Regions from separate parts of the Bacillus sp. P4_E1 genome, predicted to be linked through region 1. Evidence: riboswitches for the same ligand, from Rfam matches in the RefSeq annotation. Region 1 holds a riboswitch; the other holds the start of a gene.

Region 1 (5,591 bases):
AAAAGCATTTAAAAAACATAAACATACTGTTTATGTTTTTTAAATTTGAGTGAAATGAATTTTAAGTACCATAGACTCGAAAGAAATGAGTTATATAGCTTTGGTTGGATAGATAAAAACTATTGAAGGGGAGTACAATATGATTAGTATGTCATTAAGGTCGTTTAAAATTCAATCGTATTATCTACTAGGTATTCTGTTATTAGGCTGGATGTTAACACCGTTTTCAGCACATTTTCTAGGTGCAGGAATTGGACTTATTGTAAGCATGTATTGTGTTTGGATTTTAGGAAGGCGTATCGAAAAGCTTGGAGATAGTATAGTAAAGAAGACGAAAGCGCCGACGCTTGGTATGTTTAATCGCTTTGCAGCTGCAATTTTGGGTGCTATTATCATGTACGAAATTGAGCATCATATGGTAATGTGGGCATTTGCAGTAGGTATTCTGGGTGGTTATTTCTTAATCGTTATTAATTTAGGGTATTATAGTATGAAGGATGAGGAAGAATTAACGAAGGGCTGAAAAAGATAAAAAGATGAAAAGCCTCTTTTTAGATGGAATAGAGGATCCAGCGGTGGATAGAAGCGGTTAGGGCCTTTTTTAGCCACATGCGGTGCGAAACCAGAAGGAGCAAGTGAGCGAGAGATCTCTTTATATTTTCAAAGCCTTGATTTGTATGTGTGAAAATCCGAGTATATCAATTGAAAATTAGGTTTGGAACTTTTTTAGATGGAATAGAGGATTCGGCGGTGGATAGAAGCGGTCAGATCCTTTTTTAGTCCCATGCGGTGTAAAACCAGAAGGATGTAGTGAGTGGGAAAATAGTTTATATGTTCGAAGCCGTGGTTTGTATGTATGGAAATCCGAGTATATAAATTGAAAATTGGGCTTGGGAATTTTTAAGTTGGAATAGAGGATCTGGCGATGGATAGAAGCAGTCAGATCCTTTTTTAGTCCCCTGTGGTGTGAAACTAGAAGGATGTAGTAAGTGGGGAATAGTTTGTGTGTTCGAAGCTGTGATTTGTATGTGGGCAAATTAAAGAATATATAGAAAGAAGCTTACTCGGAAAACGTAAGCTTCTTTTTTATGTAAGTGTGTGTAACCGTTAAGCCGCATTGGGTTTTGTCGGTGAGTACGCGGAACTTTACGGTTACACGACACTTATTCATATGAGTAAAAGGGTTATTCCAACAGAAAATTTGTAATTAAGCGATTGGACCGCCTAAGTTAATAATAGCTTCAGAAACGCTATCGAATTTTTTGAAGTTTTCTTTAAATTCGTTTGCAAGCTCAATTGCTTTCACTTTGTAAGCATCTTTATCAGTCCAAGTTTGTTCAGGCATTAATACTTCATCAGGTACACCTGGAACATGACGAGGTACTTCAAGGCCAAAGATGTCGTGTTTTGCAGTTTCAGCTTTAGCAAGTTCACCGCTTAGTGCTGCTTGAATCATTGCACGAGTGTAACCTAAGTTCATACGTTTACCAACGCCGTATTCGCCACCAGTCCAGCCAGTGTTTACTAAGAATACTTTCGCATCATGTTTCTCGATTTTTTCACCAAGCATTTCAGCATAACGAGATGCATCAAGCGGTAAGAACGGTGAACCGAAGCAAGTAGAGAATGTAGCTTGCGGAGATGTAACACCGCGCTCTGTTCCTGCTAGCTTACTAGTGTAACCGCTTAAGAAATGGTACATAGCTTGTTCTTTTGATAACTTACTGATTGGAGGCAATACGCCAGATGCATCAGCAGTTAAGAAAATAATTGTATTTGGATGTCCTGCAACACTTGGCAGTACGATATTGTCAATCGCATGCATAGGGTATGCAGCACGTGTATTTTCTGTTAAAGTAGTATCGTTATAGTCAGCGATGCGTGTTTGACCATCAATGACAACGTTTTCTAAAACTGAACCAAATTTGATTGCATCGAAGATTTGTGGTTCTTTCTCATGAGAAAGGTTTACACATTTTGCATAGCAACCGCCTTCAATATTGAATACGCCGTTATCAGACCAACCGTGCTCATCGTCACCGATTAATTTACGGTTTGGATCAGCAGATAATGTTGTTTTGCCTGTTCCAGATAAACCGAAGAATAGTGCTACGTCGCCTTCTTCGCCTACGTTTGAAGAGCAGTGCATAGAAAGAATGTCTTGTTCAGGTAGTAAGAAGTTCATAATAGAGAAGATTGATTTTTTCATCTCTCCAGCGTATTCTGTACCACCGATTAGTACGATACGTTTTTCGAATGAAACCATAATGAATGCTTCAGAATTTGTACCGTCAATTGCTGGATCTGCTTTGAAGTTTGGTGCAGAAACAATTGTGAACTCTGATTCGTGAGTTGCTAATTCTTCTTCATTTGGACGAATAAATAATTGATGTACGAACAAATTATGCCATGCATATTCGTTAACAACTTGAATTGGTAGGCGATAGTTGCGATCAGCGCCAGCAAATCCTTTGAAGATGAATAACTCTTCTTTTTCTTTTAAGTATTCTAAAACTTTTATATATAATTTATTAAAATGTTCTTCAGAGATCGGTTGGTTCACGGCTCCCCAAGCAATTTTGTCAGCAACCGATGCTTCCTTCACAATAAATTTATCCTTAGGAGAACGTCCTGTGTATTTTCCTGTTGAAGCAGAAACGGCACCAGTAGAAGTTAATTTCCCTTCGTTTCGCATTAATACTTTTTCCACTAATTGCGGAACACTTAATTGAATCTGTGCATTGCTTCCGTTCAATAATTCATGTAAACCAATTTGGACATTCACAGTACTCATATTTATATACCATCCTTTTCATTTAATGAAATATTTCTCGTAATCCCCATCAATAGTATAACACAATTATATAAATAATGTATACTATTTATTTATTTTTGTTTGTGTGAATGTATCATTTCCCTATTAATATTTCATTCTATGGGTATTGAGAAAAACTTTCAGGAAAATGTGAATATTAATTGACAAATGAATATCATTTCTTTAGTATAGGTTGGGACGGATACTCTCTTATCCCGAGCTGGCGGAGGGACAGGCCCGATGAAGCCCAGCAACCTCATTTGTAGTGGTAAATACAGGTGAATAGGTGCTAAAACCTGTGCGAGGCTAACGGTCTCGAACGATAAGAGCAAAGGGCAAAAAGCAGTATGCAAGTAGCAAATTAAACCTTTCCTCTATGTTAAGTAGGAAAGGTTTTTCTGTATGCTTGTGTGGGAGAATAAATGTATGTCGCAGTTTGTGGCAAATTAAGGATGAGTTCCGTACAATATATACAATTACTGTAGGGAGGTTTACCACATGACAAAAAAACGTCATCTGTTCACATCTGAGTCTGTAACTGAAGGACATCCAGATAAAATTTGTGACCAAATTTCTGATTCAATTTTAGATGCGATCTTAGCAAAGGACGCAAATGCACGTGTAGCTTGTGAAACAACTGTAACAACTGGTTTAGTATTGGTAGCGGGGGAAATTACGACTTCTACTTACGTAGATATTCCAAAAATCGTTCGTGAAACAATTCAAGGCATTGGTTACACACGCGCAAAATACGGATTCGATGCAGAAACTTGTGCAGTTTTAACATCTATCGATGAGCAATCTGCTGACATCGCTATGGGTGTTGACCAAGCACTAGAAGCACGCGAAGGTCAAATGACTGACGCTGAGATTGAGGCAATTGGTGCGGGAGACCAAGGTTTAATGTTTGGCTTCGCATGTAATGAAACACAAGAATTAATGCCACTTCCAATCTCGCTTGCTCACAAATTAGCTCGTCGTTTAACTGAAGTACGTAAAGATGACACATTATCATACTTACGTCCGGATGGAAAAACGCAAGTTACAGTTGAGTATGATGAAAATGGTAAACCTGTACGTGTGGATACAATTGTAATTTCTACACAACATCATCCAGATGTTACGTGGGAAGAAATCGATCGCGATTTAAAAGAGCACGTAATTAAAGCTGTAGTTCCAGCAGAATTAATGGATGGAGAAACGAAATTCTTCATTAACCCAACTGGCCGCTTCGTAATTGGTGGACCACAAGGTGATGCTGGTTTAACAGGACGTAAAATCATCGTTGATACTTACGGTGGATACGCTCGCCATGGCGGTGGTGCATTCTCTGGTAAAGATGCAACGAAAGTTGACCGTTCTGCAGCATATGCAGCTCGTTATGTTGCGAAAAACATCGTAGCAGCTGGTCTTGCTGACAAAGCAGAAGTACAACTTGCATACGCAATTGGCGTAGCACAACCAGTATCAATTTCAGTTGATACATTAGGCACTGGTAAAGTATCTGAAGACGTATTAGTAGAACTAGTTCGTAACAACTTCGATCTTCGCCCAGCTGGTATTATTAAAATGCTAGACTTACGTCGCCCAATTTACAAACAAACAGCAGCTTACGGCCACTTCGGACGTACTGATGTAGATCTTACATGGGAACGTACAGACAAAGCAGCTACTTTAAAAGAGCAAGCTGGTCTATAATATATGAAAAAAAGCTTTGCGCTGTGTGCGCAAAGCTTTTTTTATTTGGTTTTATCCCGTAAAAGCCCGATTGGTTTAACTAATAATCAGTGGGGAAGAACAAAATCCCCACTGATTAAAGTTTCACTTTATTTACTACTTGAATGCAAGAACTACAATAAACTTCCCCGTCTAGCTCAATATACTTCTTCATATTTGTCATACCACTTGCCGGAAATGGCATATGAATCCACGCTTTTTCATACGTTTGTATTTCCTTTTCACATGATTTACAAAGGATTGGTTTCTTACGGAACATAGACGGTCACCCTTTCAGTTGGCGTGCTTTTCCTGCGCAAAAAGCACTGCTCAGTAAAAATAGCGTTGCGAATATAATACTCACTAATGTAGCGTATGGAATTGCTCCTTTTAGAGAAAAACCGACAGTGATGGAAGCAACAAATAAGAGAATGAATGTTGTTGTTAATTTTTTATAAAGTTCCATAGTAATTTAAGCTCCTTATTAAGAATTAATATGTTTGAAAACACAATTTTCTATGATGAGAAAATACGTTATAATTAATTATAACATTCAAAATATTTCTGATTATATATTTTTACTCATTTTAGTTTATACCAGGAATAGGGACGTGTTTTTAGTAATAATTAGAAATGTGAAGTCTAAAAAACGGTATGTTAATTTAAAGTGTGTAAAGTCAATTTTTGAAGGGGGTATTTTGAAATGAATATATTTAATATTGTAACAAGAGTAATAGCGCTTGTATTATTAGGGATTATAACTATAGTTTTTATTAATCTAAATAAACTATTGACTAATATGGTGGAAATTTTAGGGGCTCTACTTAATGCGTTAGGTGGTTCGTGAACCGAAGTTGAATTCTCGCTTAGGAGATATTTTTAGATGGAAAATTAGAAATTATTAGAGAAGGTTAATGGTAAAATTTGAGAAAGAAACTTAGAGATGGTTTGGGTATTGATTCGACCATCTTTTTACTGTTCATTAATAAAATGCTACTGATATTTGTTATCCAAACCATTTTTATGTAAGATAAAAAATGATTCTCTAAGTGTGTAGTTT
Region 2 (5,591 bases), on a different contig from region 1:
CTTTCATTTTTTCAGCCCCATTCTCATTTTTTTCTTTACAAAATACTGGAAAGATTATATCATTTGTCACTAGAATTGTAACAACTTTCAAAAGAGGTGGAAAGTATGAAATTATTTCAACCTTCTGAGATAGTAACATCATTGCCAACACAATTTTTCGCTTCACTTGTTGCAAAAGTTAACAAATTCGTTGCAGCTGGTCACGATGTTATTAATCTAGGTCAAGGTAATCCAGATCAACCAACACCGCAGCATATCGTTAAAGCTTTACAAGATGCTGCTGAAAAGACCATTCATCATAAATATCCGCCATTTCGCGGACACGAAAGCTTAAAAGAAGCCGTGGCAACATTCTATCAACGTGAATATGATGTAGTAGTAAATCCAAAAACTGAAGTTGCTATTTTGTTTGGCGGAAAGGCTGGATTAGTAGAATTACCAGTTTGTTTTACAAACCCTGGTGATACTATTCTCGTTCCAGATCCAGGCTATCCAGATTATTTATCAGGAGTTGCTTTAGCAAAAGCACAATTTGAAACAATGCCGCTTATTGCAGAAAATAATTTTTTACCGGATTATACAAAAATTGATGACTCTGTTGCGGAGCGAGCAAAGTTAATGTTTTTAAACTATCCAAATAACCCTACCGGTGCTACTGCATCAAAAGATTTTTTTGATGCAACCATTCATTTTGCTAATAAACATAATATATTAGTTGTTCACGATTTTGCTTACGGTGCTATCGGATTCGATGGTCAAAAGCCTGTTAGTTTCTTGCAAGCAGACGGAGCTAAAGATACAGGTATTGAGATTTACACTTTATCGAAAACTTTCAATATGGCTGGATGGCGTATTGCTTTTGCAGTAGGAAATGAAAGTGTCATCGAAACTATTAACCTATTGCAAGATCATATGTATGTTAGTATTTTTGGTGCAGTTCAAGATGCTGCCCGCGAAGCACTATTAGGCTCGCAGTCTTGTGTGGTAGATCTTGTTAATAGTTATGAATCTCGGAGAAATGCTCTTATTTCAGCTTGTCACTCAATTGGTTGGAAAGTAAACATTCCAACAGGATCATTCTTTGCATGGCTTCCTGTTCCAAAAGGATATACATCTGAGCAATTTTCTGACATTTTACTAGAAAAAGCACACGTTGCAGTTGCTCCTGGTGTTGGATTTGGTGAGCACGGCGAAGGGTATGTCCGTGTTGGTCTCTTGCATACGGAAGATAGATTACGAGAAGCAATTAATCGAATTGATAAATTAAATTTTTTCAAAAAGTCATTGACAACATAAAAAATATCTGACAAAATTCAGTTATCTTAAAAATTTAAACATTTCTAAATACTTCTTATCAAGAGCAGGTGGAGGGACGAGCCCGACGAAACCCGGCAACCGATCTACAATTGTAGACACGGTGCTAATTCTCGCAGCATTATGCTGACAGATAAGGAGCTGGTTGTAAAAAAACCTCTCCTTAGCTGAGAGGTTTTTTTATTTAACTAGGAGGGTATAACAATGAGCGGAATTATAGCGACATATTTAATCCACGATGATTCTCACAACTTAGAAAAGAAAGCAGAACAAATTGCAATCGGTTTAACAATTGGTTCATGGACTCATTTACCACACTTATTACAAGAACAATTAAAACAACATAAAGGCAATGTCATTCATATTGAAGCGTTAGACGAACAAGAACATATTAACTCTTACCTTGGCAAAAAAGTATCACGTGGACTCATTAAAATTCATTATCCATCGCTGAACTTTAGCCCTGACTTACCAGCCATTTTGACAACAACATTTGGAAAACTTTCGTTAGATGGAGAAATTAAACTAATTGATTTAACATTCTCAGACGAATTAAAGAAACAGTTCCCTGGACCAAAATTTGGAATTGAAGGCATCCGAAACCTTTTACAAGTTCAAGATCGACCTCTTCTAATGAGTATTTTCAAAGGGATGATAGGACGGAATATTGGATATTTAAAAACTCAACTACGCGATCAGGCAATTGGAGGCGTAGATATTGTAAAAGATGATGAAATTTTATTCGAAAACTCATTAACACCACTTATAAAAAGAATTGAATCTGGTAAAGAAGTTTTACAATCTGTATACGAAACTTACGGGCATAAAACTTTATACGCAGTAAATTTAACAGGTCGAACTTATGATTTAAAAGAAAACGCGAAACGTGCGGTGGTAGCTGGAGCAGACATTCTTTTATTTAATGTATTTTCTTATGGATTAGATGTACTGCAAGCACTTGTAGAAGACGATGAAATCCCAATTCCTATTATGGCACACCCTGCTGTAAGTGGCGCATATTCATCATCGAAACTATACGGTTTCTCTTCTCCATTACTACTTGGAAAATTACTACGTTACGCTGGTGCTGATTTCTCTTTATTCCCATCACCATACGGCAACGTTGCATTAGAAAAAGAGGAAGCTCTTCTCATTACAGCAGCATTAACTGAGGAAGACCACTATTTCAAGAAAAGTTTTTCTGTTCCATCTGCTGGAATTCATCCTGGTTTCGTTCCCTTTATTTTACGAGATTTTGGTAAGGATGTTGTTATTAATGCCGGCGGTGGGATTCATGGGCATCCAAATGGAGCTCAAGGTGGTGGCAAAGCTTTCCGTGCTGCAATTGAAGCTACTTTACAAGGTAAACCACTCCATGAAGTGGATGAAATAAATTTGCATAGCGCACTACAAATATGGGGAAATCCTTCTCATGAGGTGAAATTATGAGTATTCAAGTATTTTGTGATTTCGATGGTACGATTACAAATAACGATAATATCATGTCCATTATGGAAAAATTCGCACCACCAGAAGCAGAGGAAATAAAGCAAAAAATTTTATCGCAAGAACTTTCTATTCAAGAAGGTGTTTCTCAATTATTTCGATTAATACCTATTAATCTACACGATGATATTATTCAGTTTTTACAAGAAACTGCTGAAATCCGTACAGGTTTTCATGAATTCATACAATTCATTAATGAAAATAACATTTCCTTTTACGTTATATCAGGTGGAATGGATTTCTTCGTCTATCCACTCTTACAAGAAATAATCCCTAAAGAACAAATTTATTGTAATGCAACTGACTTTTCAGGAGAATTTGTTGAAGTGAAATGGCCGCACCCTTGTGACGAGCAATGTCAGCATAGTTGTGGTCTCTGTAAATCATCATTAATTCGTAAACTAAGCTCTAAAGATGATTTTCATATTGTGATTGGAGATTCTATTACTGATTTACAAGCAACAAAACAAGCAGATAAAGTATTCGCCCGTGACTTCCTTATTACAAAGTGTGAAGAAAATCGTATTGCTTATACACCGTTTGAAACATTTCACGATGTTCTAGCTGAACTAAAACATTTGTTGGAGGTGAAATTATGAAACAACTTTTTCGTCAATGGTATGACTTAAGTGAAATTAAAAAAGAATTAACAACTCGGAATTGGTTTCCAGCAACGAGTGGAAATATTTCTATAAAAGTCAGTCATGATCCCCTTACTTTTCTTATTACAGCAAGTGGCAAAGATAAAACAAAAACCACTCCAGATGATTTTTTATTAGTAAATCATCAAGGAATTCCCGTTTTAGAAACTGAGTTACGCCCTTCGGCAGAAACAATATTGCATACACATATTTATAACAATACGAACGCCGGGTGCGTACTTCATGTTCATACAACTGATAACAATGTCATCACAAATTTGTATAGTGATGCAGTCACCCTTCAAAATCAAGAGATTATTAAAGCTCTTGATATTTGGGAAGAAGGTGCAACGATTAACATTCCTATTATCGAAAATGATGCTCATATCCCGACGCTTGGAGAGAAATTCCGAAAGCATATACAAGGAGATTCAGGAGCAGTATTAATTCGAAACCATGGCATTACCGTATGGGGCCGTGATAGCTTTGATGCAAAAAAAAGATTAGAAGCTTATGAGTTTTTATTCCAATTTCATATAAAATTATTATCAATTCAAGGAGGCGTTTCTAATGGCGCAAATTCGTATTCATGAGGAAAATACTCGTATTGAAAATGAAGTAGAAGTATCAAACTTTCTACAAGGAGAAGATGTTTTATATGAGAAATGGAATATTTCTAAACTTCCTACTCATTTAAAAGAAAATTACTCCTTAACAGATGAAAACAAAGCTGAAATATTAACGTTGTTTTCAAAAGAAATTGCTGATGTTTCAGAGCGCAGGGGTTATAAAGCATATGATGTGATTTCACTTTCAAATAGCACACCTAACCTTGACGAGTTATTAATTAATTTCCAAAAAGAACACCATCATACTGACGATGAAGTTCGCTTTATTGTCAGCGGTCATGGCATCTTCGCTATTGAAGGAAAAGATGGTCGATTCTTTGACGTTGAACTCGAGCCTGGTGATCTTATATCTGTGCCTGAAAATGCAAGACACTATTTCACCTTACAAGATGATCGCCAAGTTGTAGCTATTCGTATTTTTGTTACAACAGAAGGTTGGGTTCCAATTTATTAAGGTAGCTAGTTGAATAAAAGAACTTGGAACCCCTTTTCCAACCTTTTATTCACTCTACATATATACATCCTCCTATGGAACAGGCTTATTTCATAACATTGAAGTAAGCCTGATTTTTTATTTACTAAAATGATTTGTCCCTTTCGCTTGTTCAAATCAAATATCTCGAATCATAATTCCACTTTATCAAGTACATTCCGGAATATTTTTTGAACATTTATTGAACTTTTTTTGAATTTTTTCTGAAAATTCTGTTTTGTGTATGATATACTACAACTAATAAGAAGGAAATGAATATTGCAAACAGAGGGGGATAATCATGAGTTTACTTATCGCACTTATACTAGGAGTTACATGCGGAGCTATTCCTGTCATTTTAGGAGCTATTATGGAAGAATTAGAAGTTGGTGTTTTAGGTTTTGCTGCATCATGTGTAAGCGCTTTATTTTTTGGTTTATATGGTGCTATTCCTGTTTCTATTCTGTGCGCATTTTATATACTACGCCATGCTCGCGCAAAACAGCTCGGCCCTAATCACATTGCCCAAGTTATTCCATTCCCAATTGAACGATGCCGCCGCGCTTCCAGCCTATAAAGTGAAACTTTAATCAGTGGGAGTTTTACTGCACACAAATAGCGGGATAAATTATCCAACTTAAATATTATGCCTGCCTAAATAAATAAAAAGTCCTCATTTGAGGACTTTTTATTTATTTTCTTCTAGAAATTGAAACAATTCTTGCAAATGAAGTGCATCTTCACTGTAGCTAACGGATACATGACATGTCCCTTCAATCTCAGCATGCATATAAAGGACAATTCCATCCCGATCATATTTCAATGCCAAATAAAACTCCATTTCCTCTAACATCTTTTTCGAGCTTCGGATAACATAATGTCCTTTCTCATCTCTTCCATATTCAAAATCTGGTCCAAAATCGTATTTTTGTTTAAAAGCTTCTTTTTGCTTATCATTAATCTGTACACAAGTTGCTCGCTGCACAGCATCAATCATCTCGTCAAACTTTTGGAGATCCATTCCATTTA

Evidence for each region. Region 1 has a riboswitch for S-adenosylmethionine ahead of metK (methionine adenosyltransferase). Riboswitches for the same ligand answer to the same signal wherever they lie in the genome.
Region 2: it holds a riboswitch for S-adenosylmethionine, as region 1 does, so the genes downstream of both, mtnW (2,3-diketo-5-methylthiopentyl-1-phosphate enolase) here and metK (methionine adenosyltransferase) in region 1, are expected to answer to the same signal.

What each region holds. Positions count from the first base shown of each region.
Region 1 covers NZ_JBFUIV010000011.1:65,116-70,706, reverse strand. The annotation lists gene AC1DS7_RS16570 (ATP synthase subunit I) at 140-523, shown strand; gene pckA (phosphoenolpyruvate carboxykinase (ATP)) at 1,208-2,794, opposite strand; SAM riboswitch class I at 3,023-3,144, shown strand; gene metK (methionine adenosyltransferase) at 3,314-4,513, shown strand; gene AC1DS7_RS16555 (hypothetical protein) at 4,629-4,811, opposite strand; gene AC1DS7_RS16550 (hypothetical protein) at 4,818-4,997, opposite strand; gene AC1DS7_RS16545 (hypothetical protein) at 5,235-5,378, shown strand.
Region 2 covers NZ_JBFUIV010000012.1:12,850-18,440, forward strand. The annotation lists gene AC1DS7_RS17355 (carbon-nitrogen family hydrolase) at 1-91, opposite strand, end outside; gene AC1DS7_RS17360 (aminotransferase class I/II-fold pyridoxal phosphate-dependent enzyme) at 106-1,296, shown strand; SAM riboswitch class I at 1,349-1,454, shown strand; gene mtnW (2,3-diketo-5-methylthiopentyl-1-phosphate enolase) at 1,519-2,763, shown strand; gene AC1DS7_RS17370 (2-hydroxy-3-keto-5-methylthiopentenyl-1-phosphate phosphatase) at 2,760-3,419, shown strand; gene AC1DS7_RS17375 (methylthioribulose 1-phosphate dehydratase) at 3,416-4,054, shown strand; gene AC1DS7_RS17380 (1,2-dihydroxy-3-keto-5-methylthiopentene dioxygenase) at 4,032-4,544, shown strand; gene AC1DS7_RS17385 (hypothetical protein) at 4,864-5,139, shown strand; gene AC1DS7_RS17390 (DUF3909 family protein) at 5,251-5,583, opposite strand; gene AC1DS7_RS17395 (NAD(P)-dependent oxidoreductase) at 5,589-5,591, opposite strand, start outside.